DNA from 2 places in the Streptomyces asoensis genome. Region 1 is predicted to be linked to the other one. Evidence: riboswitches for the same ligand, from Rfam matches in the RefSeq annotation. Region 1 holds a riboswitch; the other holds the start of a gene.
What was found. A riboswitch is a leader RNA that binds a small molecule or an ion and turns the genes downstream of it on or off. The one in region 1 is predicted to bind cobalamin.
Positions count from the first base shown of each region.

Region 2: it holds a riboswitch for cobalamin, as region 1 does, so the genes downstream of both, G9272_RS40625 (CbtB domain-containing protein) here and G9272_RS29790 (ribonucleoside-diphosphate reductase subunit alpha) in region 1, are expected to answer to the same signal.

Region 1 covers NZ_CP049838.1:6,619,388-6,635,187, reverse strand. Annotated here, with positions in the region: gene G9272_RS29810 (GntR family transcriptional regulator) at 1-546, shown strand, start outside; gene G9272_RS29805 (DUF3311 domain-containing protein) at 660-929, shown strand; gene mctP (monocarboxylate uptake permease MctP) at 926-2,551, shown strand; gene G9272_RS45500 (hypothetical protein) at 2,605-3,327, opposite strand; gene G9272_RS45495 (hypothetical protein) at 3,355-3,534, opposite strand; cobalamin riboswitch at 3,846-3,981, shown strand; gene G9272_RS29790 (ribonucleoside-diphosphate reductase subunit alpha) at 4,106-6,475, shown strand; gene G9272_RS29785 (ribonucleotide-diphosphate reductase subunit beta) at 6,475-7,488, shown strand; gene G9272_RS29780 (hypothetical protein) at 7,401-7,643, opposite strand; gene G9272_RS29775 (helix-turn-helix domain-containing protein) at 7,737-8,705, shown strand; gene G9272_RS29770 (bifunctional albaflavenone monooxygenase/terpene synthase) at 8,716-10,086, opposite strand; gene cyc1 (epi-isozizaene synthase) at 10,083-11,180, opposite strand; gene def (peptide deformylase) at 11,464-12,114, opposite strand; gene G9272_RS29755 (tetratricopeptide repeat protein) at 12,224-13,204, opposite strand; gene G9272_RS29750 (HD-GYP domain-containing protein) at 13,330-14,598, opposite strand; gene G9272_RS29745 (HD-GYP domain-containing protein) at 14,595-15,800, opposite strand, start outside.
Region 2 covers NZ_CP049838.1:9,138,719-9,154,518, reverse strand. Annotated here, with positions in the region: gene G9272_RS40690 (SulP family inorganic anion transporter) at 1-480, shown strand, start outside; gene G9272_RS40685 (alpha/beta fold hydrolase) at 799-1,560, opposite strand; gene G9272_RS40680 (MarR family winged helix-turn-helix transcriptional regulator) at 1,625-2,056, shown strand; partial or broken gene G9272_RS40675 (IS5 family transposase) at 2,072-2,904, opposite strand; gene G9272_RS40670 (protein kinase domain-containing protein) at 2,967-4,544, opposite strand; gene G9272_RS40665 (MarR family winged helix-turn-helix transcriptional regulator) at 5,040-5,519, opposite strand; gene G9272_RS40660 (hypothetical protein) at 5,636-6,019, shown strand; gene msrA (peptide-methionine (S)-S-oxide reductase MsrA) at 6,126-6,638, opposite strand; gene G9272_RS40650 (PadR family transcriptional regulator) at 6,826-7,413, shown strand; gene G9272_RS40645 (NADPH:quinone reductase) at 7,410-8,390, shown strand; gene G9272_RS40640 (FAD-dependent oxidoreductase) at 8,401-9,486, opposite strand; gene G9272_RS40635 (MFS transporter) at 9,646-10,887, opposite strand; gene G9272_RS40630 (CbtA family protein) at 11,025-11,786, opposite strand; gene G9272_RS40625 (CbtB domain-containing protein) at 11,811-12,032, opposite strand; cobalamin riboswitch at 12,068-12,222, opposite strand; gene G9272_RS40620 (enoyl-CoA hydratase/isomerase family protein) at 12,324-13,370, opposite strand; partial or broken gene G9272_RS45615 (acyl-CoA dehydrogenase family protein) at 13,367-13,553, opposite strand; gene G9272_RS40610 (hypothetical protein) at 13,936-15,093, shown strand; gene G9272_RS40605 ((2Fe-2S)-binding protein) at 15,216-15,776, shown strand.

The sequences.
Region 1 (15,800 bases):
CTCGAGCGCATCCAGGGCAAGGGCACCTTCGTCGCCAAGCCGAAGGTGTCCCAGGCGCTCCAACTCACCTCGTACACCGAGGACATGCGGGCCCAGGGCCTCGAGCCGACCTCGCAGCTCCTGGACATCGGCTACATCACCGCCGACGACCGCCTCGCCGACCTCCTCGACATAACGGCCGGCGTACGGGTGCTGCGCATCGAGCGTCTGCGCATGGCCAACGGCGAACCGATGGCCATCGAGACGACCCATCTGTCGGCGAAGCGCTTCCCGGCCCTGCGCAGGTCACTGGTCAAGTACACCTCGCTGTACACCGCCCTCGCCGAGGTCTACGACGTCCGTCTCGCCGAGGCCGAGGAGACCATCGAGACCTCGCTGGCCACTCCGCGCGAGGCGGGCCTGCTGGGCACCGACGTGGGCCTGCCGATGCTGATGCTCTCCCGCCACTCGCTGGACCAGGAGGGCCGGCCGGTGGAGTGGGTGCGGTCGGTGTACCGGGGCGACCGGTACAAGTTCGTGGCACGGCTGAAGCGGCCCACCGAGTAGCCCACCGCGTAGAGGGTCTGTGGAGGGTCTTCCGCTGGGCTTATCCGTCACTTACATTGCCTGCGCATTACATCTGTGATCAAGGCGATCAGAGTGAGGGGACGGAGCCGCCGATGTCCGACGAGAAAACGAGGGAACCGGTGGTGACGCCTGCGCGCGTCGCCATCGCCCTCTGTCTGATCGCACCCTTCGTGGCAATGCTGTGGGTGGGTTCGTACGCGAAGGTGGATCCGGCGTTCATAGGGATCCCCTTCTTCTACTGGTACCAGATGCTGTGGGTGCCCCTCTCCGCCGCGCTCACCGTGACCGCGTACAAGCTGTGGCAGCGTGACCAGCGCGGCCGCGCGGGCTCTTCTTCCGCGAAGGGTGGTGCGTCGGAGTGAAGGACGGCGTGAACGGCGTCGCGCTCGCCGTCTTCATCTTCTTCTTCCTGGCCGTCACGGTCATGGGCTTCCTGGCCGCGCGCTGGCGCAAGGCCGAGAACGACAGCCTCGACGAATGGGGCCTCGGCGGCCGGTCGTTCGGCACCTGGGTCACCTGGTTCCTGCTCGGCGGCGACCTGTACACCGCGTACACCTTCGTCGCCGTACCCGCGGCGATCTACGCGGCGGGCGCGGCCGGCTTCTTCGCGGTGCCGTACACGATCCTCGTCTACCCGCTGATCTTCACCTTCCTGCCCCGACTGTGGTCGGTGTCCCACAAGCACGGCTATGTGACGACCTCGGACTTCGTGCGCGGCCGGTTCGGCTCGAAGGGCCTGTCGCTGGCGGTCGCCGTCACCGGCATCCTGGCGACGATGCCGTACATCGCGCTCCAGCTGGTCGGCATCCAGGCCGTGCTCGACGTGATGGGCGTCGGCGGCGGCGAGGACACCAACTGGTTCGTGAAGGACCTGCCGCTGCTGATCGCGTTCGGCGTGCTGGCGGCCTACACCTACTCCTCGGGTCTGCGGGCCCCCGCACTGATCGCGTTCGTGAAGGACACGCTGATCTACATCGTCATCGCGGTGGCGATCATCTACATCCCGATCAAGCTGGGCGGGTTCGACGACATCTTCGCCAAGGCGGGCGAGGCGTTCAGCCAGACCAACCCGGCGACGGGCAAGCCGCGCGGCGCGCTGGCACCGGCGGAACCCGGCCAGTGGACGTACGCCACGCTGGCGTTGGGCTCGGCGCTGGCGCTGTTCATGTACCCGCACTCGATCACGGCGACGCTGTCGTCCCGCAGCCGTGAGGTGATCCGCCGCAACACCACGATCCTGCCGCTGTACTCCCTGATGCTGGGCCTGCTGGCGCTGCTGGGCTTCATGGCGATCGCGGCCGGGGTCAAGGTCACCAACGGACAGTTGGCGATCCCGCAGCTGTTCGAGGACATGTTCCCGTCCTGGTTCGCGGGGGTGGCGTTCGCGGCGATCGGCATCGGCGCGCTCGTGCCCGCGGCCATCATGTCGATCGCGGCCGCGAACCTCTTCACCCGCAACATCTACAAGGACTTCATCAAGCCGGACGCGACGCCCGCGCAGGAGACGAAGGTCTCCAAGCTGGTCTCGCTGCTGGTGAAGGTGGGCGCCCTGGTCTTCGTCCTCACCATGGACAAGACGGTCGCCATCAACTTCCAGCTGCTGGGCGGGATCTGGATCCTCCAGACGTTCCCGGCCCTGGTCGGCGGCCTCTTCACCCGCTGGTTCCACCGCTGGGCCCTGCTCGCCGGCTGGGCGGTCGGCATGGTCTACGGCACCTTCGCCGCTTACGGTGTCGCCTCCCCGACCCAGAAGCACTTCGGCGGCTCGTCGAAGGAGATCCCGGGCATCGGCGAGATCGGCTACATCGGTCTCACGGCGTTCCTGATCAACGTCGTCGTCACGGTGGTGCTGACCTTCGTCCTGAAGGCGGCCAAGGCCCCCGACGGCATCGACGAGACGAAGCCGGAGGACTACACGGCGGACGCGGGCGACCCGGGCGTGGCGGTCGAGCTGCCCCCGGCGACGGCGGGCGCCGGTCACTAGGGGCGCACGATCGGCCGGACGGGCCCAGGGGCGCAGGATCGGCCGGCCGAGGCCTAGTCCCGTGTCCGGCCGGCCATCGCGTCCCAGAAGCGGTCCAGTTCGCGGACTCGCATGCCGACCCAGTGCGGGGTCTTCCGGCGCAGCCCCCGGGGCAGCCAGCGCCGGACGCTGCCGGGCAGCAGAGCCTGTTGCTGGCGGCAGAACGACTCGCGGATCTCTCCCGGGGCACACCGCCCCGGGGAGGGTACGGGCAGAGCTGGAACTTGCAGTCGGGCAGACAGGTCGTGCCCGGTGCCGGCGGGGTGGACGTGCCGATGCGCAGTCCGGGCCGCAGCGGCTCCCGGTCCGTGCAGATGCACGGCGGCCGGGTGTTCGGTGAGCCGTACGAGGACGGCGGTCTTCCCCGTTCCGACGCCGCCGACGAGCAGATACGGCCGCCGGGTGTCGCGCTCCCGCAGCCGCTCGGCAATGACCTGGGCGATGTCTTCGCAGCCCACGATCTGGGCGGTGTCGTATCCGGCGGTGGGCACCAGCCGACGCGGATCCCGCAGTGCCTTGACGAGATAGCGCCGCTTGGTCCAGCGGTACCACCAGAACAGGAAGAGCGCGGCGGCCATCGAGGCGGCGAGGACCGGACCGACGAACTTGAAGAGGGTTTCGAACCCCTCGTTGCCCTGCCGCCACTGCTCGAAGCCGGTCGTGTCGTGCGTGATGAGGATGAACAGGCCCTCCCCGACCCAGGCGAGCAGCGCCAACACGGCGACCAGCCAGATCATCCTGGTGACGTTGGCGTAGGAGACCCATCAGCGCCACTGCTTGGGGCGGGTGGCGCCGCGACGGGCTTCCAGACGGATCGTCAGGGAGTGCCAGCGGCCGACGAACCCGTGTCCGACCCGGTGTCCCGCCCGTCGGAAGACCAGTGTGGCCATCGGCGCGTCGCGCGGTCGCTCCTTGCCGGGCGGATGGCCGACGACCCTCGTCATGGCGTTCTCCTTGCGAGTTCCGAGAGGGTGGTTCCCGGGACGGAGGACTCGCGGGACAGAGGATTCGCACGGCGCCGACGCCTACTTCCATGGAATCACTCCCGGCACGCTCCGCAACCCGGGCGCCCGGCACACTCGGGTGCTCGCGGTCGACCGGGTCTGCGAACGTCCGGGTTTCGTCCGCACACCCGAGCGGGACCGGCATCCCGTGCGACACCGGAACGATCTCACCCTGATCGCCTATCAGCTGACGCTCTGAAACCGCCTCGACACAACATCTGGGGGTGGCGTGACAGGCGAGCACAAGATGTATGCTCATGCTCGCTGTCGCCGCAGGGGAATCCGGTGCGAATCCGGAACTGTCCCGCAACGGTGTACTTGCGTGCATCCATACCCGTATGCGCACGCCTGTTCAGTCCGAGGTCCTGCCGACAGCGTGCCCGGCCGTCCGGTCCGGGTGCCCTGACGTCCGGGTCTCGTGGAGTGGGCCGGTGGACGCGACGCCCCCGCGCGCTCGTGTGCTGCCCCCTGCCCTCCGCAAGGCCCACCGCCGAGCGAGGGAGAGCCCCACGTGACCATCGCGCCAGCCGACCCGGTTTCAGTCACCGAACTGGAGACCGACGGTCCCGGTACCGCGTTGCTGCGTACCCTGACCGAGCTGACCGCCGATCTGCCCGACGCCGACCCCGGCCGGGTCGCCGCCGCCGCCCTGCGCGGCCGGTCCGCCCGGGCCGACGAGGCGGAGCTGCGCGAGCTGGCCACGGAGGGGGCCGCGGGCCTGATCTCCGAGGACCCCGCCTACTCGAAACTGGCCGCCCGGCTGCTGACGATCAGCATCGCCGCGGAGGCCGCCTCCCAGGGCGTCACGTCGTTCACCGGATCGGTCGCCGTCGGCCACCGCGAGGGCCTGATCGCCGACCGCACCGCCGAGTTCGTGCGCCTCCACGCGGTCCGCCTCGACGCCCTGATCGACGAGCGGGCCGACGACCGCTTCGGCTACTTCGGGCTCCGTACCCTGCACAGCCGCTACCTCCTGCGGCACCCGATCACCCGCAAGGTCGTCGAGACACCGCAGCACTTCCTGCTGCGCGTCGCCTCCGGCCTCGCCGAGGACGACACGCCCCGTTCCGTGGACGAGGTCGCCGCGCTCTACGGGCTGATGAGCCGTCTGGACTACCTCCCGTCCTCCCCCACGCTCTTCAACTCCGGTACCCGGCACCCCCAGATGTCGTCCTGCTACCTGCTCGACTCCCCGCTGGACGAGCTGGACTCCATCTACGACCGCTACCACCAGGTGGCCCGGCTGTCGAAGCACGCGGGCGGCATCGGACTGTCGTACTCCCGTATCCGCAGCCGCGGTTCGCTGATCCGGGGCACCAACGGGCACTCCAACGGCATCGTGCCGTTCCTGAAGACGCTCGACGCCTCGGTCGCCGCGGTGAACCAGGGCGGCCGGCGCAAGGGCGCGGCCGCGGTCTACCTGGAGACCTGGCACTCCGACATCGAGGAGTTCCTGGAGCTGCGGGACAACACCGGTGAGGACGCCCGCCGGACGCACAACCTGAACCTCGCGCACTGGATCCCGGACGAGTTCATGCGCCGGGTCAACGCCGACGAGCAGTGGTCGCTGTTCTCCCCCGCCGACGTGCCCGAGCTCGTCGACCTGTGGGGCGACGAGTTCGACGCGGCCTACCGCAAGGCGGAGGCGGCCGGCCTCGCCAAGAAGACCATCCCCGCCCGTGACCTCTACGGCCGCATGATGCGCACTCTCGCGCAGACCGGCAACGGCTGGATGACCTTCAAGGACGCGGCCAACCGCACCGCCAACCAGACGGCCGAGCCGGGCCACGTCGTGCACTCCTCCAACCTCTGCACGGAGATCCTGGAGGTCACGGACGACGGCGAGACGGCGGTCTGCAACCTGGGTTCGGTGAACCTCGGCGCGTTCGTCGACACGACGGCCGGGGCGATCGACTGGGAGCGTCTGGACGAGGCCGTCCGCACGGCCGTCACCTTCCTCGACCGGGTCGTCGACATCAACTTCTACCCGACCGAGCAGGCGGGCCGCTCCAACGCCCGCTGGCGCCCGGTCGGCCTGGGCGCGATGGGCCTCCAGGACGTCTTCTTCAAGCTGCGACTGCCCTTCGACTCGCCCGAGGCGAAGGCGCTGTCCACCCGGATCGCCGAGCGCATCATGCTCGCCGCCTACGAGGCCTCCGCCGAGCTGGCCGAGCGCAACGGCCCGCTGCCGGCCTGGGAGAAGACCCGTACGGCCAGGGGCGTGCTGCACCCGGACCACTACGGCGTGGAGTTCAGCTGGCCCGAGCGCTGGGCGGCCCTGCGCGCACGGATCGCGCGGACCGGCATGCGCAACTCCCTGCTGCTCGCCATCGCCCCCACCGCCACCATCGCGTCCATCGCGGGCGTGTACGAGTGCATCGAGCCGCAGGTGTCCAACCTGTTCAAGCGCGAGACGCTGTCCGGCGAGTTCCTCCAGGTCAACTCCTACCTGGTGCAGGACCTCAAGGACCTCGGCGTCTGGGACGCCCGCACCCGTGAGGCGCTGCGCGACTCCAGCGGCTCGGTGCAGGAGTTCGCCTGGATCCCGGCGGAGGTGCGCGCCCTGTACCGCACGGCGTGGGAGATCCCGCAGCGCGGCCTGATCGACATGGCCGCCGCCCGCACCCCGTACCTGGACCAGGCCCAGTCCCTGAACCTGTTCCTGGAGACGCCGACCATCGGCAAGCTCTCCTCGATGTACGCGTACGCCTGGAAGTCGGGCCTGAAGACGACGTACTACCTGCGCTCCCGCCCGGCGACCCGTATCGCCCGCGCGGCCCAGGCGCAGACCCCCGCCACCATCCCCGTGCAGCAGGTGACCTCGGAAGAGGCCGTCGCCTGCTCCCTTGAGAACCCCGAGTCCTGCGAGGCCTGCCAGTAATGACCAGCGAAGCCAAGAACCTGCTCGACCCGGGCTTCGAGCTGACCCTCCGCCCGATGCGCTACCCGGACTTCTACGAGCGCTATCGGGACGCCATCAAGAACACCTGGACCGTCGAGGAGGTCGACCTCCACTCGGACGTCACCGACCTGGCGAAGCTCTCCGCGGGCGAGCAGCACATGATCGGCCGGCTGGTCGCGTTCTTCGCGACGGGCGACTCGATCGTGGCGAACAACCTCGTGCTGACCCTGTACAAGCACATCAACTCCCCCGAGGCGCGGCTCTATCTGAGCCGACAGCTCTTCGAGGAGGCCGTCCACGTCCAGTTCTATCTGACGCTCCTGGACACCTACCTCCCCGATCCGGAGGACCGGGCGGCCGCCTTCGACGCGGTGGAGAACATCCCGTCCATCCGCGAGAAGGCCGAGTTCTGCTTCAAGTGGATCAACGAGGTCGAGAAGCTGGACCGGCTGGAGAGCAAGGCCGACCGCCGCCGCTTCCTGCTCAACCTGATCTGCTTCGCCGCGTGCATCGAGGGCCTGTTCTTCTACGGCGCCTTCGCGTACGTCTACTGGTTCCGCAGCCGGGGTCTGCTGCACGGCCTCGCCACGGGCACCAACTGGGTGTTCCGTGACGAGACCATGCACATGAGCTTCGCCTTCGAGGTGGTCGACACCGTCCGCAAGGAGGAGCCGGATCTCTTCGACGACCAGCTCCAGGAGGAGGTGACGGCCATGCTGCGGGAGGCCGTCGAGGCCGAGCTCCAGTTCGGGCGGGACCTGTGCGGTGAGGGGCTGCCGGGCATGAACACCGACTCGATGCGGCAGTACCTCGAGTGCGTCGCCGACCAGCGTCTGTCGCGGCTCGGGTTCGCCCCGGTGTACGGCTCGGAGAACCCCTTCTCCTTCATGGAGCTCCAGGGCGTTCAGGAGCTGACCAACTTCTTCGAGCGCCGTCCGTCGGCGTACCAGGTGGCGGTGGAGGGCACCGTCGACCTGGACGAGGACTTCTGACCCTCCCTCTCCCCCCGGGCCTCCTGGGCCTCCCTGATCTGCCGGTCGGCGCGCCGGTCGCGCACGATGCCGAGCACGGACGGGAGGACCAGGAGGACGAGGATCCCGAGGACCATGAGCATTCCGATGAGGCCTTCGATCTGGTTCGTGTTCATGGACATCAGTCTGCTGCCGGACACTCCTGACCGTGAGTGGCAGGACTGCCGCACACCTTCAAATTCCTGCCACTTCGGGTGCACACTGGCAGCATGCTGAAAAACGTGGCCGCCGTCCTGGTCGACGGCGTGCATCCCTTCGAACTCGGCGTCGTCTGCGAGGTCTTCGGCCTCGACCGCAGCGACGAAGGGCTCCCGGTGTACGACTTCGCCGTGGTGTCGGCGGAGGGCCCGGTCCTGGGCACCCATGTCGGCGGGCTCACCGTGTCCACGCCGTACGGCCTCGACCGGCTGGAGGAGGCCGACCTGATCGCCGTACCGGCCGCCGACGCGAACATCGACCGCGCGTATCCGCCCGAGCTGCTCGCCGCGCTGCGCCGGGCCGCGGACCGGGGTGCCCGGGTCCTCAGCGTCTGCTCCGGGGTGTTCGTGCTGGGCGCCGCGGGGCTGCTCGACGGCCGGCGCTGCGCCGCGCACTGGCGGCACGCGGACGTGCTGGCCCGGCGCTACCCCCGGACCTCCGTCGAGCCGGACGTGCTGTACGTCGACGAGGACCCGGTGATCACCTCGGCCGGCACGGCCGCCGGGATCGACGCCTGTCTGCACCTGGTCCGCAAGGAGCAGGGGCCCGAGGTCGCCAACCGGATCGCCCGGCGGATGGTGGTGCCGCCGCACCGGGACGGCGGCCAGGCCCAGTACATCGAGCGGCCGCTGCCCCGGTCGCGGTGCGACACCGTCGGCGAGGTGCTCGTGTGGATGGAGCAGCACCTCGACGAGGAGGTCACGGTGGAGCAGCTCGCGGAACGCGCCCACATGTCACCGCGCACCTTCGCCCGCCGGTTCCAGCAGGAGACGGGCACCACGCCCTACCGGTGGCTGCTGCGCCAGCGGGTGCTGCTGGCCCAGCACCTGCTGGAGGCGACGGACGAGACGGTGGACGCGATCGCCTGGCGCGCCGGCTTCGGTACGGCCGGCGCCCTGCGTCACCAGTTCGTGCAGGCGCTGGGGACGTCCCCCAACGCCTATCGGCGCACGTTCCGCGGCCCGCAGGCCGTCGCCTGAGCCGCGGCTCTCACCCGGACACCGCCCGCAGCAGCAGCTTGCGCGGCCGGAGCGTGATGCCGATGTGCGTCCGGTTGTCGGAGCCCGGCACCGGCTCGAAGCGGAACGCGGACGCCACCACCGCGGCGATCAGTGTCAGCTCCGCCATCGAGAAGTGGTCGCTCGGGCACTTCCGGTTGCCGACGCCGAACGGCGTCATGGCGTACTTCGGCACCTTCGAGGAGCGGCCGGGCAGCCAGCGGTCGGGATCGAACTCCGTGTGCCGCTCGTACGACCGCGGATCGCGCTGTACGGCGTACGGGCTGTAGACGATGTCGGCGCCGGCGGGAATGCGGTAGCCGCCGAGCGCGGTCTCGGTCACCGCGCGCCGGGTCAATATCCATACGGCGGGATACAGCCGCATGGTCTCGACGATGACATTGGCGGTGTGCTGGAGCTTTCGGACGTCGCCGAATGCGACCGGCCGGTCACCGACGACGCTTTTCACCTCTTCGCGGATCTTGTCCACCTGGTCGGGGTGCTCGGTGAGGACGTGGAGCAGCGACATGACCATCGAGCCGGCTGTTTCGCTGCCCGGGGTGAGTATCGCGATGACCTGGTCGTGGATCTCCTGTTCCCCGATCGGGTCGCCATTCTCGTCCTTCGCCTCCAGCAAAGCCGTCAGCAAATCGTTCGGTTTTTGACCGGATGCACGGCGGTCGGCAATGATCTCGTCCACCAGCCGATGCAGATCGGCCAGCGCCCGGTTGAATTCGCGGTTGGCCGGAATCGGTACCCGATAAAGCGGTCCGAGGGGCACCACCATGCGCTGGTACATACCGGCGAACAGTGTGGCGAGCGCGGAGGTGATGCGCTCGGACCGGGCGTCCATATAGCTGCCGCGCATCAGACAGCGGGCGGAGATGCGCACGGACACCCGGAAGGACTCCGCGGTGACGTCGAGGACCTCGCCCTTCCGCCAGCGCTCGACGAGCGCGTACGCCTCCTCCTCCATGATCGGCCCGTAGGCGGGGATGGCGTCGAGCCGGAACGCGGGCTGGATCGTGCGCCGCTGGCGGCGGTGCAGCGGACCGTTGGCCGTCGCCACGCCCTCCTTGCCGAGCAGGCTCTCCAGGGACTCCCACAGGGGCCCCGAGATGATGTAGTCCGGGCTGAGCGCCAGGGCGCCGGTGAGGTCCGGCGCGGTGACGGCGTACACCGTCTTGGGGCCGAGCCTGAGGCGGACGACGTCGCCGTGGTCGCGGAGCTGGGCCAGGAAGGCCAGCGGGTCACGGGCCAGCCTCCAGCCGTGCCCGAGGAGCGGAACCCTGCCACCGGCCAACGGTGGCTCACGCAGTTCGGGCGCCGCGGGGGTCGCGGGTTTCACCGACTCGACGGTCATTTCTCACCTGCCGCTTCGTTGTTGACGTACGGGGGCGTGGACCGGTCGTCCCAGCTGTCGACCATGTATCGGCCGGACTCGTGGTGGAACCAGTAGACGGAACTGAACCAGTTCCGCATATTGCCGAGGCAGGACCGCACGGCGGCGCCGAGTTGATTTCCGCGGACCGTCCCGTCGGCGAGCCGGTCGGCGAGCCGTAAGACGTCCTTCTCGATGACGAGGAAATCCGAAATGCATCCGTCGACGCGTCGCCTGACTTCCTCGACCGCCTCTTCCAGGGTCAGCCCCTCATGGGTGATGAGACTGATTCCGAGATTGTGCACCTCATCGCCCGCGATTTCCTTGGGAAGCGAGCAGAGGTCGTTGTACCAGGCGGCGAATTCCTGACTGAGCAGCGCCGCGCGGCGAAATGCGGGATGTTTCCTCACCGGGTCCGGGAGTTCACGTCCCGCACTCGGCTCCAGCAGGTCGGTCCAGATCCAGTGCGCAAAGGTGAGCCGACGCAGCGCCAGGTATTCCTCGACTCCGGGAATGCGCCCTTCGATTCGGTTGTGGAATTCACGGTCGTACGCGTCGATCACGGCGTGGAAGTGTCGGGTGAACCGGGCGTTCCAGGTACCGGGAAGGAAGGAGTGCAGCCGGCGCACACTGTCCGCGAGCCCGGCGACCAGCGGATCCGGGTGGCGCAGATGCTCCGCAGGGGAGTCCAGGGCCGCGTGCAAGCGGAACCTGAGCCGCCGCCAGGAGGACGTCCGGCCGTGCACGACGTCACGGTCGTGCCGGTCGTCCCAGACGAAGAACCACGCGCTGTAGTCGGCGATGGCCTGCATGACCTCGTCGGGTGCGCCGAGGTAGAAGCCCGCCATCAGGTCGGTGTAGCAAAGTCCGTCGGCATATTCTGCGACCTTGTCCGCCGGCATCAACCGCATTTCCAGCAGCCAGGCACGCGTCTTCTCCTGCAACTGAGGCCAATACGGATGCAGTTGCCGGGGAAACGCCGCCTCGATGACCGGAAGAGAGAGCGAGGGAGGGACCGCGGGCGCGGTCACCGTCGCTGTGGTGCTGTATGTGGTGCTGTATGGGAAAGCTGGCACGGACAACCCCTCTCAGCCGCCAGTGGGCACACACCCCTCCCCCCGTGCCGGGCGTGCGCCGTTGCGTATCCCCGCACTTCCCATTCAGCACTACAACTGACCGTTCTGGGAACGGATTTGCTTCATTCACCACCCCAACATGCCGAGAATCCGCCCCCACGTGACTGGTTACGGATCAGCAGATGTGCAGTAGATGTGCGTAAGCGATCGAACGTCCGTCGGACACACGAACGACGCCCGGCCGGAGGGATCCCGGCCGGGCGTCGTGGTCGTGCGGGTGGGCTCAGTCGTTGGCGACCACGGGGTAACGGGGCTCGTTCTCGGCCATCTGCCGCAGGGCGTCCTTGCGTTCACGCTTGGACAGACGGTCGATGTAGAGGTAGCCGTACAGGTGGTCGGTCTCGTGCTGCAAACACCGAGCGAAGTATCCGGTGCCGCGCACCTTGATCGGGTTGCCCTGCTCGTCCTGCCCGGTCACCTCGGCGTAGTCGGGACGGGCCAACGGCGCGTAGGCGGTGGGCACCGACAGACAGCCCTCGTTGCTGTCGTCCAGCCGGCGCCGGTCGGCGGGCAGTTCGACGAGCTTGGGGTTGCAGACGACGCCGGTGTGCCGGGCGCCCTCGTCGTCGGGGCAGTCGTAGACGAAGACCTTCAGGTCGACGCCGATCTGGTTGGCGGCCAGACCCACTCCCTCGGCGGTGTGCTGCGAGGCGAACATGTCCGCGACCAGCTGCCGCAGCTCCTCGCCGAACTCGGTGACGTCCTTGCACTCCTTGTGCAGCACCGGGTTCCCGACCACGGTGATCGGCCGCGAGGTGCCGGACTCACGCCATGCCAGCTCGCGCGCCTCCGCCTCCTCGGTGTCGATGACGAAGCCCTCGTCGTCCACGGGGAGCACGCCCGCGTGCTGCTGATCGGTGTCCTGCTGCGCCATGACCGACGATGCCTTCCTCAAACAGACAGGGGGTAAATGCTCGATACAGGGTACGGGGCAGCGCCCCTCCAGGGGCGCGGGGCCGTATCGCTATGCGGGCCGAAGACGGTCAGCAGACCTCTTCAAGATCCCGCCAGTCCCTGGAGTCGGGGCTGTCGGCGACCCACCCGTCCAGCAGCCCCCGGACCAGGGAAGCCGGGGCGGCCACGCCACACTCCCGCTCCGGCACCCACAGCTGCCCGTCCGTCCGGTGCCCGAGCGGACCCGGATGCCCCGGCTCGCTGTGGTCGTGCGGGTCGAGGTGCTCGCCGTCACCCTCGTCGGACGGCATCCGCGACTCCGAGCACATCCGACAGAGCAGCCGCACCGACGACGACCAGTCCTCCGCCGCGAAGCCCGCGTCGGCCGCCAGCTGCTCCAGCGCGTCCCGGTCCGACTCGGAGGCCGCCTCCAGCAGGACGACCCAGGTCGGCACGGGCGACGGCGCCCACAGCTCGATCTCGTCGAAGACCGGGTAGGAGTGGCCCGTGGCGGTGGTCCGCTCGCCGTGCGGCACCCCGTCGTGCAGCACGACCTCGCCCCAGCGCCGCCCGGACGAGGGCAGCGGGATGGACAGCACCTCCATCCGGGCCGGGTCCAGCCGCCGCCCCCACACCACCTCGGCCTCGCCCTCGGGCGACAGCCGTACGGCCGCGCTGCCCAGCTCCATGCCGACCGGCTCGCCCGCGCCTATGGCGTTGCCCGGCACCCGCAGCCCGTACGCCTGCCAGGCGCGGCGGGCCAGCGGCCAGTCCTGGAGGGCGGTGGCCGCGATGCCCACGTTCCACCAGTCGGGGGCCCCGGCCTCGCGGTCGAGAAGGGCGACGGCCCGGAGTCCCGCCGTGCGGGCCTGCTCCCAGTCGTGCCGGAACTTGTGCAGCAGGGCGAGGTTGAACCAGGACTCGGACAGCCAGGGTTCCAGGTCGGCGGCACGTGTCAGCAGCGCGCCCGCGTCCTCGTACCGCCCGTCGCCGATCAGCGTGAACGCGCGGTCGGTGGCCTGCCGCCAGGAGGCGGAGGGCCGGTGCCGTCCCTTGCCGAAGATCCTCACGATTCCCGCCTGCCAGTTCCGTTCTGTGGGCTGGCCAGTGCCCCCGGACACTCTCTCCCTCGCATCCAACCACGTGTGGCCGGAGGGCCGCTCATTACCCATGGGTTACCCACCCACGGGCGAGGTCAGACAGCCCACCCGTCGCCCGCCACCACCCTGCCCGAGGCGCGGCGCGCCACCCCTATATTCCAAAGCACCCTGGCCAGGGCCTCCACCACCTCGGGCGCGTACTCCCCGCCGGTGCCGAGGCGCAGCTCCTCCAGGGCGGTGAAGGGCCCACCGGGACCGCTGCCCAGCACCTTCTCCTCGTATGCGTTCACCACCCGGACTATGCGCGCGGCCACCGGCTGCTCAAGGTAGGGGTCGGCCTGCCGCTCGACGACCGCCGCGACCTGGGCGCCCGCCCCGGTCTGGCGGACGACGGCCCCGCCGAGCAGCGCGATCCGCCGCTGCTGGGCCGCCGGCAGCCCGGCAGTCGCACCGGCCGGGACCGGGTCGACGAGGCTGAGCTGGCCGATGTCGTGCATGAGGGCCGCGTACTCCAGGACGGTCAGCTCGGGCTCCGGCAGCCCCAGGTCCCGGCCCACTGCCTGGCTGAGGGCGGCGACCCGGCGGGCGTGCCCGGCCGGGGTGTACCCGGCGATCTCGGTGGCGCGGGCCAGCGAGGCGATGGTCTGCCGGTAGGTGGCCCGCACCGCCGCGTACCGGCGCAGGGACAGCTGGGTGAGCAGCAGCGGCACCGAGAACACCGGCAGCGCCCACAGCCCGACGACGGCCACCGCGAGCGCCATCACCGCCCCCGTCGCGCAGACCGCCGAGCCGATCCCTGGCACCGCCCGCAACTCGTCCCGCAGCAGTGGGGTGAACGGCCAGCCGGTACGGGAGTGGGCGAGCGCGGCGGCGACCACGGCGTCGCACAGGACGGTCAGGACGAGCAGCGCGAGCAGCAGCAGCGCGTAGGCGGGCCCGCTCCAGCCGTCGAACACCCCGCGGTTGTGGAGGGGCTGGAAGCAGACGGCGGCGAACCCGACGGCCAGTACCCGCCGGACCAGGTGGTCGAGGACGGCCTGTCCACGGGCCAGCTGCGGCACGCTGCCGAGCAGGGAGGCGGCCACCACGACCGCCACGACCTGGGTGACCCCGTGGTGCGTGGGGTGCCCGGCGTGCCCTCCGACCAGCGCGTACGACAGCGACCCGGCGACACCGAGCGGCGCGGCCTCCCGCAGCCGGGGTCCGCTCTGGGGCCGGGTCAGCTCCCCGACGGCGACGAGGATCCCGAAGGCGAGCGCGACGGGGCGGTCCTCGACGCCCGTCATGAACGTGACGAGGAGGGAGACGGCGACGAGGAGCGCGGCGGCGGAGTGGAGGGCGACGTGCGAGCGGCGGACGGTCATCGGCGCGCCTCGGACCGGTCGTCGGAGGCCTGCGCGGGCAGGGCCGGCCGGTCCTCCTCGGCGGTCACGACCGGATGCCAGCCGTCCCGGGCGATGACGTGCGTCAGCGCCGCGACCATCCGGGGGTCGAACTGGGCGCCCGCGCACCGCCGCAGTTCCTCCAGGGCGACGTGCACCGGCCGGGCCCTGCTGTAGGACCTGGTGGACGTCATGGCGTCGAAGGCGTCCGCGACGGCGACCACCCGGGCCGGCTCCGGGATCTGGCTGCCCACCAGCCCGTACGGGTAGCCCTTGCCGTCGATGCGTTCGTGGTGGTGGAGGATCGCCGAGCGGGCCTCGCCGAGGAAGGAGATGCCGCGGGTGATCTCGTGCCCGTATTCGGGGTGCAGCTCGATCACGCGCCGCTCCTGCGGTGTCAGCGGCCCGTCCTTGCGCAACAGCCGGGTGGGGACGCCGAGTTTGCCGACGTCGTGCAGGATCCCGGCGAAGCGGAGCATGTCGATCCGGCCCTCGTCCATCCCCAGTTCGCGCCCGATCAGCACCGAGGCCTGGCCGACGCGCTCGCTGTGCCCACGCGTGTAGCCGTCCTTGATGTCGACGGCCTGCACCAGGGCGCGGATGGTCGCCTGGTGGGCGGCGCGTTCCCGGTGGTACTGCGCGAACACCCACCACGACACGGCCATCGGGAACAGCACGAGCAAGGCGGCCACCGGCCCGTACGGGCTGAGCCACAGCACGGCCATCATCAGTCCGCCGAGCCCGTGCACCGCCAGCGGCGCCAGGGAGCGCAGGAACAGCCCCCGGCAGGCCCGCCGCAGCGGCAGCCCCTCGGCGAGCGCCAGCATCCCGCCGTCCAGCAGGGCGAGCGCGGCGCAGAACACCAGCACGGCCGCACCCGCCGGCACCAGCGCGTACGGCAGGTCGGAGCCGGCCACGGCTTCCCGCCCGCCGAGCACGGCGTGCACCTGGGCGGCCGCCCACACGGCGAGCGACGCGTGCGCGGCCCGCCAGACCCGGCGCAGCAGAAAGGGGCGCCGCTCGACGTGCGAGAACAGCGCCCCGGGCAGCGGGACGAGAGCGGCCGCGGCCGGCGCTAGCAGGAACGCCCCGGCCAGCAGCACGGGGTGCAGGGTGCCGCCGAACCTGCGCCGGGCGATCCGCTCGCCACCGGCGTACAGGGCGGCCAGCAGGGCGACGGCCCA
Region 2 (15,800 bases), 2.5 Mb from region 1:
ATCGTGGCCGTCGGCCTGTCGGTGGCCGAGCTGCTGACGCGGGTCGCGCGTCCGCACGACGCCGTCGAGGGCCTGGTTCCCGGTGTGGCCGGCATGCACGACGTCGACGACTACCCGCAGGCCCGGACGATCCCCGGGCTGCTGGTCTACCGCTATGACTCGCCCTTGTTCTTCGCCAACGCGGAGAATTTCCGGCGCCGGGCCCTGGCCGCCGTCGACGAACAGACCGACCCCGTCCGCTGGTTCGTCCTCAACGCCGAGGCCAATGTCGAGGTCGACATCACCGCCCTCGACGCGGTCGACGAACTGCGCCGCGAACTGACCCACCGCGGCATCCTGTTCGCCCTCGCGCGGGTGAAGCAGGACCTGCTGGACGACCTGGAGGCGTACGGCCTCGCGGACACGGTCGGCAAGGACCGGCTATTCCCCACGCTCCCGACTGCCGTGGCCGCGTACCGCGCGTGGCTCGGCCGTCAGTAGGCGGCCACGCCCTCCGGGTCCGGAGACAAGCGGAAGCGAGAAGACGGTCAAGAACCACGTCCCCCGCCTGTTGGCCGAGCCTGGGCGTGCGGCGCCGGGTCCGGGCCGCCGGCCTCGCCTCCCGCCTGGAGCACCCGGAGGCGGGCGAACGCCGGACCGGGTGACGCGGACAGGACGCATCGGAAGCGTGCTGCGCGCCGGACGGTCGCTGTCCCGGCTCCCCCACCAGGGACGCCGAGGCGACCGCCTCGGCCGGCCGGGTCCTCCTCCGGTGCGGCGGCCCGGCTCCGGCTTCGCTCGTGACGCGCCGGACATTCCTCAGCGGCGACCGGTCTCCGCGGCGAACTCATCGAGCAGGGAGAAGGTGCGCGCGGGCTGTTCGAGATGGGGCAGGTGGCCGGCTTCCGCCACGACTTCGAAGCGGGCGTTCCCGAACGACGCGGCGTACTCCTTGCCGTATGCCGGGGTCGCGATGCGGTCGCTCTCGCCCCACAGGACGAGGGTGGGGGTGGTGACGGCCGCGAGGCGGGGGCGGAGGGTGGGGTCGCTCATGGCGGGGCCGCCGGAGAAGACGCGCAGGGCTGCCATGTTGGCCTGGAAGACGGCGAGTCGCTCGGCCGGGACGGTCGCCGGGTCGACGTAGAAGCGCTCGGAGTCGTGGTACGCGTACTCGGCGACGCCTCGCGCGTCGAGGGTGAAGAAGTCTCGGACGGGGTCGCCGTCGACCTCGATGCCGACCGAGTTCATCAGAACGATCCCGCTGATCAGGCCCTGCGTGTCGGCCGTGGCCAGCTCGGCGGCGATCCATCCTCCGAGCGAGGAGCCGATGACCAGGACGTCGGACAGGTGGCGGTCGTGGAGGAGGCGGAGGTAGGCGGCGGCAAGGTCGGCCACGCGGGTGAAGTCGTCGGGCCGGGGGGTGCCGTTCCAGCCCGGGTGGGTGGGCAGCAGGGTGTGGGCGGTCGCGGCGAAGTGCTCGGCGATCGGGGCGACGGTGGCGGGACCTCCACCGCCGTGCAGGACGAGGACGGGGCGGCCGGCGGTGGGGCCGGATTCAGTGAGCGTCAGTTCCGAAGTCATGACCAGAACCGTAACTAAGGATGTTTAGTTAAGCAAGTTTAGTCAGAGTGCTAGCCTGATGAGCATGGCCGTTGAACCGCAGATCCTCGGAAGGGCCGTGAAGGCCGTCCAGTACCGCCAGCACCGAGCGCTCGACAGCCGCCTCGCGTCCGTCGGCAGCACGCTCGCGCAGTGGGACGCGCTACGGGCGATCAGCCGCACGCCGGGCGTCAGCGCACGGGAGTTGGCGGCGGCGACGTTCCAGAGCGAGCAGGCGTTCGGCACGCTCGCCGGACGCCTGGTGGCCCAGGGGCTGGTGGACCGGCGCCCCGGGCACGGTCGGCGTTTCGAGCATCACCTCACTCCCGATGGGGAGCGGGTGCTGAAGGCGGGCCATGAGGTGGCGAACTCGGTGCTCACGGAGTGCTTCGAGGGTCTGGCGGAGGCGGAGCGAGAGGCGCTGCTGGAACTGCTGCGGAAGATCGAGGGGCGCCCCGAAGGCGAAAGCGGCCCCTAGGGCGTGTCCGCAAAGTCAGGGGAGCCAGAGTCGTAGGCAGGCGAGGGTGACCAGGGCCTGGTAGTGGCGGGCGCGTTTGTCGTAGCGGGTGGCCAGGGCTTTGTTGTGCTTGAGCCTGTTGAAGCAGCGTTCGACGACGTTGCGCCGGCGGTAGGCCGCGCGGTTGAGCCGGCACCGGCTCTCGCCTCGCCGGATACGGCCGTTGATCTGGTCGATCCGCTCGGGGATGGCGGCCTTGATGCCTCGTCGGCGGAGATAGGTGCGGATCTTCGTGGACGAGTAGCCCTTGTCGGCGGCCACCAGTTCCGGCCGGGTGCGAGGACGGCCCGGCCCGCACCGCTCGATGCGGATGCGGGCCATGACCTGCTCGAACTGGGTGCAGTCGTTGACGTTGCCAGCGGTGAGGGTGAAGGCCAGGGGGCGTCCCCGGCCGTCGCAGGCGAGGTGGATCTTCGTGGTCAGTCCGCCGCGGGACCGGCCGATCGCCTCGCCCGGCCAGGGCCCCCTTTTCGGGCCCCGGCGGCATGCTGGTGGGCCCGCACGGTCGTGGAGTCGATGCATACGATCGACCAGTCGACGGCTCCCACGGCGTCGGAGTGCTGTTGGACGTGGGCGAGCAGGCGGTCCCAGGTGCCGTCCACCGACCAGCGGCGAAAGCGTTCGTAGACGGTCTTCCACGGCCCATAGCGCTCGGGCAGATCCCGCCAGGCCGCGCCGGTGGACAGCTTCCACCAGATCCCGTTCACCACTTGGCGGCGGTCCCGCACCGGCCGGCCCATCCGGGGAGGGGCCAGCAACGGTTCGATCACCGCCCACGACTCATCGCTCAGCTCATGACGACGCACCATGAACCGACCAACGAGCAAGCGACTTTGCGGACACGCCCTAGAGGGGGTGCGGAACGGCCGGCTCAGCTCTGCGTTCCCGCCGCCCAGAGCACGGTGTCGCCGGACTTGATCACCACGTTTCCGTCGGCCTGGAACACCAGGACCGCTCCCGGGTGCCCATTGGTCCGTGAGGCCCACACGGGCTGTCCGCCACTGTTGTAGACGACCAGGTTGCCGTCCGCCTGGAAGCGGGCGGTGTTGCCCTCGCCGCTGGTCATCGCGGCCCAGCGCGCCTTGTGGTCCTGGTCGTAGATCACAAGGTTGCCGTCCTGCTGCATGATCAGACTCCTGGCCCCGGTCCCCACGGACTCTCCGGTGGCCAGGTCGAACGTGGCCTGGACGACCTTGAGCGCCGCGTCCGCCTCCTCGGGCTGCCGGCTTTCCTGGGGCTCTTGGGACTGCCGGGTCTCCTGAGCCGAGGCGGACGGCGTCTCCCCCGCGGTCGCCGAGGCGGCCGAGCCGGACGGCCGTCCCTGCGCGGACGAGGAGGAGTCCGCCGAGGAACGCTGCGTACCGAAGTGGACGGCGGCCACCACGGCCACCACGACCGCGACCACCGCGACGGCCGCGGTCAGCAGCCAGGCGGGCCGAGGGCGCCGGCCGGGCTCTGCCGGGGCGGCGAGGACGGTGTCGGACCTCGTCGTCCTCGGGGCCGACTCCTGACCGGCGGAGGCCACGGTGGAGTGTTGTGCGAGGTCGACCAGAGTGCGCGCCGAATGCTCGACCTCGGTCAGTTCTCCGGCGAGGACCGTGGGGCATTCCTCGGACCAACGCCCGGTCCGGCCGCCCCTCTCCTCCAGCCATCCGCTCAGCCGGGTCGCCGTCGGACGCGCGGCCGGGTCCTTGGCCAGGCACGCGGTGAGCAGCGGCACCAACTCCGGGGGGACGCCCGCGAGGTCGGGTTCCTCGTGGACCACGCGGTACAGCAGGGTGGCCGCGGGGATCTGCTCCCCCGCGCGCGAGAAGGGGCCGCGTCCGGTCGCGGCGTACACCAGCGCGGCGGCCAGCGAGAACACGTCGGCGGGTTCGGCGGCGACACCGCCGACGGCCTGGTCCGGTGCGAGAAAGCCGGGGGAGCCCACAGAGACACCGAGGCGGGTGTGCCGGCTGTCGTCGGCGGCCCGTGCGACACCGAAGTCGATCAGCCGTGGACGGTCGCGTGCCAGCAGGATGTTCCCGGGCTTGATGTCCCGGTGCGCGAGGCCGGCCTGATGCACGGCCTGTACGGCGCCGCACAGTTCGGCGGCGAGTGAGAGCAGCGCGGTCTGCGGCAACGGACCATGGGCCGCGACCCATTCGGCGAGCGACGGCGCGGGCACGTACTCGGTGGCCAGCCACTGCGGGCTCTGGCCCGGGGCACTGTAGTCCACGACGGTCACGGTCCACGGGGAACGGACGCGGTCGCTGTTGCGTATCTCGCGGGCGAACCGCTCCTCGAACCCCGGCTCGGAGCTGAGGTCGTCTCGGATCGTCTTCAGCGCGAGCAGCCGGCCCGAACCCGTACGGGACAGGAACACCTGCCCCATACCGCCCGCACCCAGCCGGCCGAGTAGCGGATAGCCGCCTATGGACGTCGGATCCGAAGGCTGAAGGTTGTTCATGACGACTGTTCCCCGGAAGTGTGCGTCAGCGCTCGAACCCACGCGCTGGGCCTTCGCTTGCGTGCTGGTGAGCAGGGTGCTCCGCGTCCGCAAGTATGCCGGACGGGTTCACCCTGTGCGTTTCTCGCCAACTCTCCGACGTCGAGCAGAAGTTGTGCCCGGCCGGGTGCTCCCGGAACCGTCGGCCCTGGCCGCGAAGAACCGCAGACATGGTGAAACCGGCACTTATCAGTACGACAACCGGAGACGGCCCGGCCTCCCCCACCCGGTCCGGGCACCGGATTCCGGGTGACACCGGCGCGGCAGGACATCTGCGCATCACTCGCGTCCCGCCCGGCTCCCGCCCTTGTGCCCCGGAGCTTCCCCGCTCCTGCCCTTACGGACCCGGACTTCACCCCTCAGGCTTCCCCGAGGTTTCCCGCGGCTGCCCTCGGGCCTCTTCCGTCGGCTGCGCCGCATTCGGCTCGCCGGCCACCGCCCTGCGGACGGCACGGTTCAGCGCTCGCGCTCCTCGGCCACCGCCGCTTCATAGGCGCGCAGGGTGTCGACGAAGAGGCGTCGCTGTGCCGGCGCCAGCGGGGTCAGCACACGGCGCCAGGCCGTGGCGCCGGGGGCGAGCCAGGCGGCGATCGCTTCGTGCTGGTCGGGGGCGATGGCCACGATCCGGCGACGCCGGTCGGCCGGGTCCTCCCGCCGGTCGAGGATGCCCTTCGCGCTCAGGTCCCCGACCATCAGGCTGGCCGTGGTGGGCGCCACCTCCAGCCGCGCGGCCAGTTCATTGACGGTCATGGGGCCGTCGAGCAACAGGCAGGACAGCAGGGAGAGGTGACGAGGCGCCAGCGACTGCGCTTCCAGTGCCTCGGGCACGGGGATGCGCTTCACCCGGCTCACCATCCTCGGCATGAGCAACAGGAGCTCGCGCACCGCGGCGTCCACCTCACCCGCCCCGGCCTCGCGCCGCGCGGATCCGGCCATCTCACACCCCTCGCCATTTACCTTTGACAGCAAAGATGTTTTGCTTGCAAAGACATCCACAGCCGACCTGCCCGCCACCGCAGGCGCGGACCACAGGCACGAACGGAGATTCCACCATGCCCCACTTCACCGTGCACATCAGCGAGACCGCCCTCGACGGGAAGGCCGAAGAGGGCCTGATCCGCGGGCTCGCGGACGCTGTCGGATCGGTCTACGGAGAGCAGTTCGGCCGCCTGGTCGCCGTCGACCTCGTCGGCATTCCCCAGCACCGGCGGGGCATCGGCGGGGCGCCGACCGACGGGACCGCCCCGAACATCACCCTGAGCCTGCGCGAGGCGGCCTACCGGCACCCGGACGTGCCGGACGCGCCGGCGCGCCTGATCACCGCGATCACCGACGCGGTGGCCGGCGTACTCGGCGAGCAGGTACGGCATCAGGTGGCGGTCGGCCTGCCGGCCGTCCCCGAAGGGCGCTCCGGCATCGGCGGCCAGGTCGCCTGACCCGCCGGTGAAGCCCGAAACTCGCCGTCCTGCCTCACGTCCGGTACGCCGGACGTCCTGCACGCCGAGGCCCCGGAGCAGAGGTCTGGGGCCTCGGCGGAGTGGTTCAGCCCTGCGTGCGGGCCGGAAGTCGCCATCCCGGGCGCGGGAAGTGGCAGGTGTAGCCGTCGGGGTAACGCTCCAGGTAGTCCTGGTGCTCGGGCTCGGCCTCCCAGAAGGGGCCCACCGGCTCGACCTCGGTGACGGCCTTGCCCGGCCACAGTCCGGAGGCGTCCACGTCCGCGATGGTGTCCTCGGCGATCCGCTTCTGCTCGTCGTCCACGTAGTAGATCGCCGAGCGGTAGCTGAGGCCGATGTCGTTGCCCTGGCGGTTCTTGGTGCTCGGGTCGTGGATCTGGAAGAAGAACTCCAGGATCGTGCGGAAGTCGGTCTTCTCGGGGTCGAAGAGGATCTCGATGGCCTCCGCGTGGGTGCCGTGGTTGCGGTACGTCGCGTTCGGTACGTCACCCCCGCTGTATCCGACCCGGGTCGCCGTCACGCCCGGGAGCCTGCGGGTCAAGTCCTGCATCCCCCAGAAGCATCCGCCCGCAAGCACGGCCCTCTGCGTCTGCGCTGCCATCTCAGCACCTTCCGTCTCTCTCGCCTCGGCCACTTGCGTTGCTCGCTCGCACACCGTCGACGTCCCAGCCTCTGTGGATACAACAGCACGTGAGAGGTCTGAACAATTCCGTGCCCGCCCCGGTTCCACTGGTCACATCGATTCGATGCACATATCGATTCGATGTGAATCGTGAGACGATGGTCCCATGCTCGAACTAGCGATACTGGGCTTCCTCGCCGAAGGCCCTCTGCCGGGTCATGAGCTGCGCCGCAAGGTCTCCCAGCTGATCGGCTACACGCGCCCCGTCAGCGACGGCAGCCTCTACCCGGCGATCAACCGGCTCGCCAGGGCGGGACTCCTGGTGCGTCAAGCGGATCCTCGGGCCGGCGCCGCCCGCTTCGTGCTCAGCCTGACCGAGGCCGGACACACCGACATGCTGGAGCGCCTGCGTACACCGGCAGACCACGAGATCACCGACTTCACCCGGTTCTTCGCCCTCCTGGCCTTCCTCTCCAAGCTCCCCGACGTGTCGGAACAGCACGCCGTGCTGCGCCGCCGCCTCGCCTTCCTGGAGGAACCGGCCGGCTTCTTCTACGACGGCGGGAGACCGCTGCGCGCCGAGGAGGTCGACGATCCGTACCGTCGCGGCGTACTGCTCACCGCCCGCGCCGTCAGCCGCGCCGAGCGCGCCTGGCTCCGCGAGGTCCTCGGCGAGGAGCCGCTCGAGAACGACCCCGCCCCCGGCGAAGCCGACGAACCCACCGCCCGCACGACTACGGGAGATGCCGCATGATCGCGTCCTGGTACGACGGACAGGGACCGGCCGCCGACGTCCTGCACGTAGGCGAGTTGCCCGACCCCCGGCCCGGCCCCGGCGAGGTCCGCGTCCGCGTGACCGTCTCCGGGATCAATCCCGGAGACACCAAGAAGCGGCGTGGCTGGCTCGGCTCCTCGATGCCCTACCCCCGCGTGATCCCGCACAGTGACGCCGCCGGTGTGGTCGACGCTGTCGGGAGCGGAGTCGAGGCCCGCCGCGTGGGTCAGCGGGTGTGGGTGTACGGCGCCCAGTCCTACCGGGCCTTCGGAACCGCCGCCCAGTACACCGTCGTACCCGATCAGCAGGCCGTCCCGCTGCCCGACCACCTCGGCGACGAACTGGGCGCGAGTCTGGGCATCCCCGGTATCACCGCGCACCGCGCCGTATTCGCCGACGGGCCGGTCGACGGGAAGATCGTGCTGGTGCACGGAGTGCTCGGCGGCGTCGGATCGCCGGCCGCCCAGCTCGCCCGCTGGGGCGGCGCCACCGTCATCGGCACCGTACGGCGCGGCGGTGACCTGGACCGGGTCGACCCGGCCGTCGTCCCGCACGCCGTCGCCCTGGACTCCGGCGACCCCGCGGCGGCGATCCGCGCCCACGCGCCCGACGGTGTGCACCGCGTCGTCGAGGTGTCCCTGTCGGCCAACGCGGACCTGGACAACGCGGTCACCGCGCTCGATGCCGTCATCGCCGCCTACGGAACCCACGCCGACCGCACCGAACTGCCGTTCTGGCCCCTGCTGTTCAACAACGTCACCCTGCGCCTGCTCGGCAGCGACGACTTCCCCGCCGCGGCGAAGCGGCAGGCCGCCCGCGATCTGACCGCGGCGGCCGCGGCCGGTGCGCTCACCGTCGACATCGGCGACCGCTTCCCGCTGGCGGACATCGCCGAGGCTCACGACCGGGTGGACGCGGGCGGGCGCGGCCGGGTGCTGGTCACCGTCCCCGGCTGACCGAAGAGGCTCAGTGGCGTCCCAGGCGGAAGCGGGGATGCGGCTCGGCGCGGCCGGTGGCGAGGTCGGCGGCCATCGCGCCGATGAGCGGCGCGAACTTCGCGCCGTGTCCGGAGCACGGGGAGACGATGACGAAGGGGCCGTGGCGGTCCAGGACGAAGTCCTCGTCCGGGGTGGTGGTGTAGAGGCAGGTCGCCTCGGCGACCGGATCGGGCTCGAGGCCCGGGAGGCGGTCGCGCACGAAGCCGCTCACCCGCGTCCGCGACGACGGGTCGACGACCCCGCTGCGGGTGCGGGCGGTGGCCGGGGTTCCGCGGTCGTGCTCGGCGACCTTGACCGCGGGGAGCGGGCCCCCGTCGCTTCCGGACGGCAGGCCGTAGAGGTGCAGCGCCCCGTCCCAGATCAGGGTCGGCCACCCGACGGACGGGTCCCGCTGCCGGAAGTGGAAGACCTGCTGCTGGGTCACCGCCAACGGCGGCAGGGCGAGAGGCAGTTCGAGATCGGGCAGCCAGGCGCCGGCCGCGATCACCACCGTGTCGGCGACGATCTCGCGGCCGTCGTCGGTGCGCAGGCGCACCTTCTCGCGCCCCCGGACGTCGATGCCGGTGACGCGGGTGCCGATGATCGTCTGCGCTCCGTGTTCGATCGCCCGCCGTACGCAGGCGCCTACGGTCCGGTCGGCGTCGACCACGCCCGCGTCCGGGTGGTAGAGCACCGGACCGGTGATGCGGATGTACGGCCAGCGCTCCGCGGCGGCTTCCGGGCCGAGGAGTTCGTGGGGTACTCCGGCCGCACCGAGGAGATCGGCGATCTCCTTCGGGTCGTGGTCCTCGCCCATGTCGAGCCCACCGGTCGTGCGCAGCAAGGGAGTCGAGCTGTCGTCCTCCAGCTCCCGCCACTGCTCGTACGCCTGTCCGGTCAGCCGTACGTAGAAGGGGTCGGCGTACGCCCGCCGGAAGATCCGCGAGCTGCCGTGCGAACTTCCGTGCCGGTGGCCGACGTCGTACGCGTCGACGAGCGTGACCTCGTGGCCCCTGCGGGCCAGTTGCCAGGCGGTGGCCGCGCCCATGAGTCCGGCGCCGACGACGGCGATCACAGTCCCTCCCCGGGGATTCGGTCGGTGCCCGCGAGCGGAAACGCGGGCCATGGCAGCAGACTCGATCGTAAGGGCGGCCAGGCCCTCGGGTTCCAGGCGGAGGTGGGCCTCACCGCAGGCGAGAAGCCGTCGAACCGAGACGGTGGCGCGGCGAGGCCCTCAGCCCGCGGACGCCCGGTCCTGGCCGAGCCGGAGGTCGGTGGTGTCGTCGGTCTCCGACCGGTCCGGTCGACATGCGGCGACGATCATCACGGCGAGCCCGCTCAGGACGATGGCGGCGCCGACGTACAGCGGAGCCCGGTAGCCGAGGCCGGCGCTGATGGCGAAGCCGCCGAGCCAGGCGCCCAGGGCGTTGCCGATGTTGGACGCGGACACGTTGGCGCCTGCGGCGAGCGGCACCCCGCGGGCGTGGTCGGTGACGCGGGTGATCATGCCGGGGACGCTCGCGAACCCGAACAGCCCCGTCAGGAAAACCAGGACCACCGACGCGGCGGGGTCGGCGGCCAGCAGCCCGAACCCGGTGAGCGTGACGGCGAGACCGGCCAGGGAAGCGATCAGAGTGAGGTCGCGATTGCGGTCGGCGGCTCGTCCCCCGACGATGTTGCCGACCACGAGGCCGCTGCCGTACACGACGAGCAGCCAGGCGACATCCGTGCTGGAGAAGCCGGTGACCCGGGTGAAGGTGTACGCGAGATAGCTGAACGCGCCGAACATCCCGCCGTAGCCGAGCGCGGTGGCGGCAAGGGTCAGCCAGACCTGTGTCGACCGGAAGGCACGAAGTTGGCTGCGCAGCTCGTCCGCCCGACCGGTGGCCGGGCCGGAACCCTCGGAGGGAGGCGGCCGGTCCGCGGCGCCGGCCCAGCCCGGTACCAGCACGGCGATGGCGACTGCGGCGACGACGCCTATGCCGGTGATCGCCCAGAACGTGGCGCGCCAGCCCCAGCGTTCGCCGACCAGGGCGCCGAACGGTACGCCCAGCACGTTCGCGACCGTCAGCCCGGCGAACATCACTGCCACCGCCCGTGACGCCCGCTCGGGGGCGGCCATCCGCCGTGCGACGAGCGAGCCGATGCCGAAGAACGTGCCGTGGCACAGCGCCGCGACCACGCGTCCGAGCATCATCAGCGGGTAGTTCGGTGCGACGGCGGACAGCAGGTTGCCGACGACGAACAGCGCCACCAACCCGGTGAGAACCGCCTTGCGGGGCAGCCCGGCCGTAGCGGCGGTCACCACGATCGCGCCGACCGCGACCGTCAGGGCGTACCCGGAGATCAGCCAACCCGCCGCGGCCTCGGACACCGCGAGACTCCGGCCGACTTGCGGGAGCAGCCCCGCGATCACGAACTCGGTCAGGCCGATCCCGAAACCACCGAGAGCGAGCGCAACGAGTCCTGCGGGCATCTGCCGTGTACTGAGGGCCGGTTGGATGTCCATCGCACCATCTTCGCCGACTGCCGATCCGGCGTCGGCCCACGAACGCGAGAGGGGCCCCCGGATGGTTCCGCGGGCCCTCTCGTCGGGTCGTCGTGCCGGTCAGCTCACTGTGAGGCGGCCACCGGCGTGCCCGCGGACACCGTGGCGGGCTTGGGGTGCAGCAGCCGTTCGGCCAGTTCGCCGAAGACGAGGCCGAAGCCTGCCCAGAGCGTGACCTGCATGGCGAGGGCGGACAGGCGGAACCGCCACAGCAGTGCGGCCGGGAAGTCGCTCGGCACCTCGTTGACCGTCGGCAGGAACCCGTAGGCCAGCCCGATGGCGAGCACGAAGCCGAGGACGGCGACGACGGTGGCGTTCCAGGTGCCCAGCCTCGGCGCGAGCCGCTTGCCCAGGATCACCGCGGCGACCGCGAGCAGCACGCTGAGCACCATCATCAGGAAGTACAGCGTGGTGCGCTTGCCGATGGTGTCGCCGTCGCCGACCGCGGGAGGGTTCGCCGGGTACTTCAGGAACGGCACGACGTACACGGCGAGCAGGGCGGTCCCCGACAGCAGAAGTGCCGTGGCCCGCGGGGTGAAGCGGCCGACGCGGCCGAGGGCGAAGCAGAAGGCGAGGGCGGCGATGCCGCCGAAGGCCACCCCGTAGATCAGCACGCCGGTGGCGAGGCCGGCGGTGGACTGGAGGCTGCGGGAGACGAGTTCCACCTCGTGGTGCTCGTGGCCCGCCGCGTGGGACTCCTCGAAGCCGATCGCGCTGTCGACGTTCGGCTCACCGAGGAAGTAGGCGACGATCAGGGCGAGCACGCCGGCACCGAGGCCGGCGAGCATGCCCCGCACGAGCAGGTTTCTTACCGTTGCGGAGTTCATGAGTGTGCTGGGGTTCCCCTCGGGTCAGTGGCAGGGGAAGCCGAGCAGGTGGCGGGCGTCGTGCACCCACTCGTGAACGTCCTCGCCGGAGACGACGGCTGTCGCGCCCTGCTCCGCGCCGACGAAGTACAGCAGGACCAGCATCAGGACGCCGAAGAAGACCGCCCAGGGGGCGATGTCCTTCAGCGGCAACTTGGCGGGTACGACAGGCGTGGTGGTAGTCGGCTGGGCGACATGCTGCGCCATGGCAGGACCTCCTCTGGGAGTTCGCGTCCCATCTCGGTGGTGCACATGACGACGGCCACGGGTCTGACTCGCGGTGTGTGCCCCTTCGGGGTACACCGTCCACAGTGGCGCGACCGTGCCGGGTTCTCACCGGCTTCCGTCTCGCCGTCGTCGATATCAGAGCGACGGTACCGCGTGTCGGGCCCCTGGCCAATACCGCCCCACCTGGCGTGATTCCGCTCGCCACGGCCAGGTGGCCCAGATCACCACGGCGGTCCTGCTCTCCAGCGGGTCTGCGCGGGTGGTGTCGGGTCAGGCGAGACCGAGTTCGCGCGCGCCGAGCGGGGCGAAGAAGCGCTCCACGTCGGCCGTTGTGACCTCGGCGAGGGTGGCCGGCGACCAACGCGGGTCGCGGTCCTTGTCGACGACCTGGGCGCGGATGCCCTCGACCAGGTCGGGCGTGGTCAGGGCCGCGCAGGAGACGCGGTACTCCTGTTCCAACACCCGTTCCAGCGAGCCGAGCCGCCGGGCACGGCGCAGGGCGGCCAGGGTGACCTTGAGCGCGGTGGGCGACCTGGCCAGCAGGGTCTCCGCGGTCTCCTTCGCCGTCGGGTCGCCGTGGGCGAACAGCCGTTGGACGATCTCCTCGACGGTGTCGACCGCGCAACAGGTGTCGATCCACTCCCGGTGGCCGGCCAACCCGCCCGCCGGCAAGGGCTGTTCATGACGGTCCAGGGCTTCCCGTACGGGCAGGTCGGCGAGGTCGTCGATGAACTGCCGGAGCGACACGGACGGTACGTAGTGGTCGGCGAGCCCGCACAACACGGCGTCCGCGGCGCCGATCTGCGCACCCGTCAGGGCGAGATGGGTGCCCAGTTCACCCGGGGCGCGGGCGAGCAGGTGGGTGCCGCCGACGTCCGGCACGAAGCCGATGCCGGTCTCGGGCATCGCGATCCTCGACCGCTCGGTGACGACCCGGACGCTGCCGTGCGCGGAGACGCCGACACCGCCTCCCATGACGATGCCGTCCATCAGGGCGACGTAGGGCTTGGGGTAGCGGGCGATGCGGGCGTTGAGGTGGTACTCGTCGCGCCAGAAGGCGGCCGAGGCGGTGCCGTCGTCGTCGCGGGCGTCGTCGTGGACGGCGCGGATGTCGCCGCCCGCGCACAGGCCGCGCTCCCCCGCGCCGGAGATGACGACGGTCTCGACGGCCGGGTCGCGCTCCCAGAGCGTCAGCGCGCCGTCGATGCGGCGCACCATCGTGTGGTTCAGGGCGTTGATGGCCCTCGGTCGGTTGAGCGTGATGTGGGCGGCTCGGCCGGTGGTGTGCAGCAGGACGGGGTCCTCGATGTCGTTCATCCGGATGCCTCCGTCAGGCCGCGGGCCACGTTGACGCGCATGATCTCGTTGCTTCCTTCCAGGATCCGCTGGACGCACAGGTCATGGACGATCTTCTCCATGCCGTGCTCGCGGAGGAAGCCCCGGTCTCGTGGAGACGGGAGGCCGGTCGGTCACCGAGCATCCGGTGTGGGTGGCACACCGGGCACGCGGACAGGGCCCGCCCCGACGCGGATGGTGGGCGAGCCCTGTCCACCGGGTCCGATTCTCGGGTCCCGGAGGCCGGCGGGCCCATGAGTGCGAGGGCGCCGGCCGTGGTGAACGGCGCACACCCCGTACGAGTGGCGCACACCCCCCGCACGGACCGTCGGCTCGCGGGCCGGATCCGGACGCGTGACCTGTGTCGTGCCGGGGAAGGCGCATCCCGGCGGGGCGCTTCCGGGTGCCCGCGCCACCGACCCGCTTGATCGCGCACCCCCCGCGGCGAGCGATACTGGCCTTCGTACGTCGTCGCCACGTCGTCACCGCCCTCACGAATGGACTCACCCACATCTCCGCGACCGTTCCGCCCACGACGCCCTCCACGGTGTGGCAGACCCGTGGCCGTCACACCGGCCCCGCCGCTCCGGACGTCCTGCGCAAACACCTCCAGGCACTCAAGGACGCCGAGACCGTCCAGGACTTCATGGAGCTGCCCGACACCGACACCCCCGAGGGGGAGACGGCCTTCGAGGCCCGGTGGCTGGTCGCGGAGGAGGTGACCGTCCGTGCCCGGCTGAGGCTCGCCGAGTGGTCGGGTCCGGGCCAGGAGTGGACGCTGACGGCGGAGGCGGAGCGGCCGTGGGACCAGCGGTGGCCGTCGCCCGCCGGCATGTTCTGGTCCTGGGAGGCGGACACGCCGTGGGGCAACGAGACCGTCACCGGTGAGCGGTTCCTCGCCACCAACCCGCTCCCGGCGGACGACAAGGAGCTGCGGCGCGTGCTCCGGGGCGCCCTGCGCGACGCCTGGACCGTCCACCTCGTCGTGCACGAGGCCATGACGCCGGACGAGCGGGGCCGACGGTCGCTGGTTCCGCTGCTGCCGCCCGGTCTGCACCACCGGGTCATCGAGCACCGCGCGGCCCCGCACCAGCTGCGCACCGTGAACTGGGCCCTCAAGGAGTCCGGGGTGGAGGTGCCGCGCGGCGGGGCGCTGGTGCTGCCCGGCACTCCGGCTCCGGCCGACTACGACGCCGTCGACTACTCGGTGCGCAGCGTGTTCCTGGACGGCACGCACCCCACCGAGCTGCTGGAAGCGGTACGACGCTTCGCGGCACTGCCCAGGCCGCTGCCGGAGGACGCCGACGCCGCGCTCACCGCACTGCGGGAGGAGTGGCAGCTGCTGACCCCGGAGGAGGAGCTCGCGCGGGAACGCGAGCTCGTGGCGATGTACAAGGAGGCACTGGAGGCGATGACGGAGTCCCGGGACCTGTACCGGGAGGCCGCCGAGCACGCCCACGAGGCGCTGGCCGCGTTCCGGGAGGCGGCGGCCGAGGCCGGGGAACCGCGGCAGGCGCCGGCCAGGAAGAGCGGCTCGCCGTTCCAGCAGCTGGGCCGGACCCTGGAGCGGTTCAAGGAGACGACGAAGGGCCTGCGCCCGATGGCGTCGGCCACTCCCGCGGCTCGGGTCGAGTCGCCGGACCAGGACCGCACCACGGGCGCAACGGGCACCGGCGGCGACGAGCCCGAGGTGACCGACCGGTAGGCGCCGGTCGGCGGCCGTCAGGCGCCCGTGCCCGAATTGCCTCGTACCGGGACGTGTCACACGCCCCACTCTGGATACGCGGTCCCCACGGCACCACGGACCGCCCCGGAAGGGACCAGGACATGGGCAGCGAGCACGGCCCCCGGTCATCGCCCCACCGATCCGACACGACGCTGCGCGTCAACGGCAAGCCGCACACCCTCACCGTCGACCACCGGCGCGTGCTGCTGGACGTGCTGCGGGAGGATCTGGACCTCACCGGCGCGAAGAAGGGCTGCGACCACGGTCAGTGCGGCGCGTGCACGGTCCTCGTCGACGGGCGGCGCGTCAACAGCTGTCTGCTGCTCGCCGTCGCCCTGGACGGCAGCGACATCACGACCGTCGAGGGCCTGTCCGGCGACGGCGAGGATCCGCATCCGCTCCAGCGGGCCTTCCTGGAGCGCGACGCCTTCCAGTGCGGGTACTGCACGCCCGGACAGATCTGCTCGGCGGTGGGCGCGCTCGCCGAGGCGGAGTCGGGCCATCCCTCGCACGTCACGGACCCGGCGGCGCCCTCCGGACGACCCGTCGTGCTGGACCGGGACGAGATCCGCGAGCGGCTCAGTGGCAATCTCTGCCGCTGCGGCGCGTATCCACGCATCGTCGACGCGGTCGAGGACGTGACCGGGGCGGGCAGCACATGACCGGGCCGGCTGCCCAAGGGCACG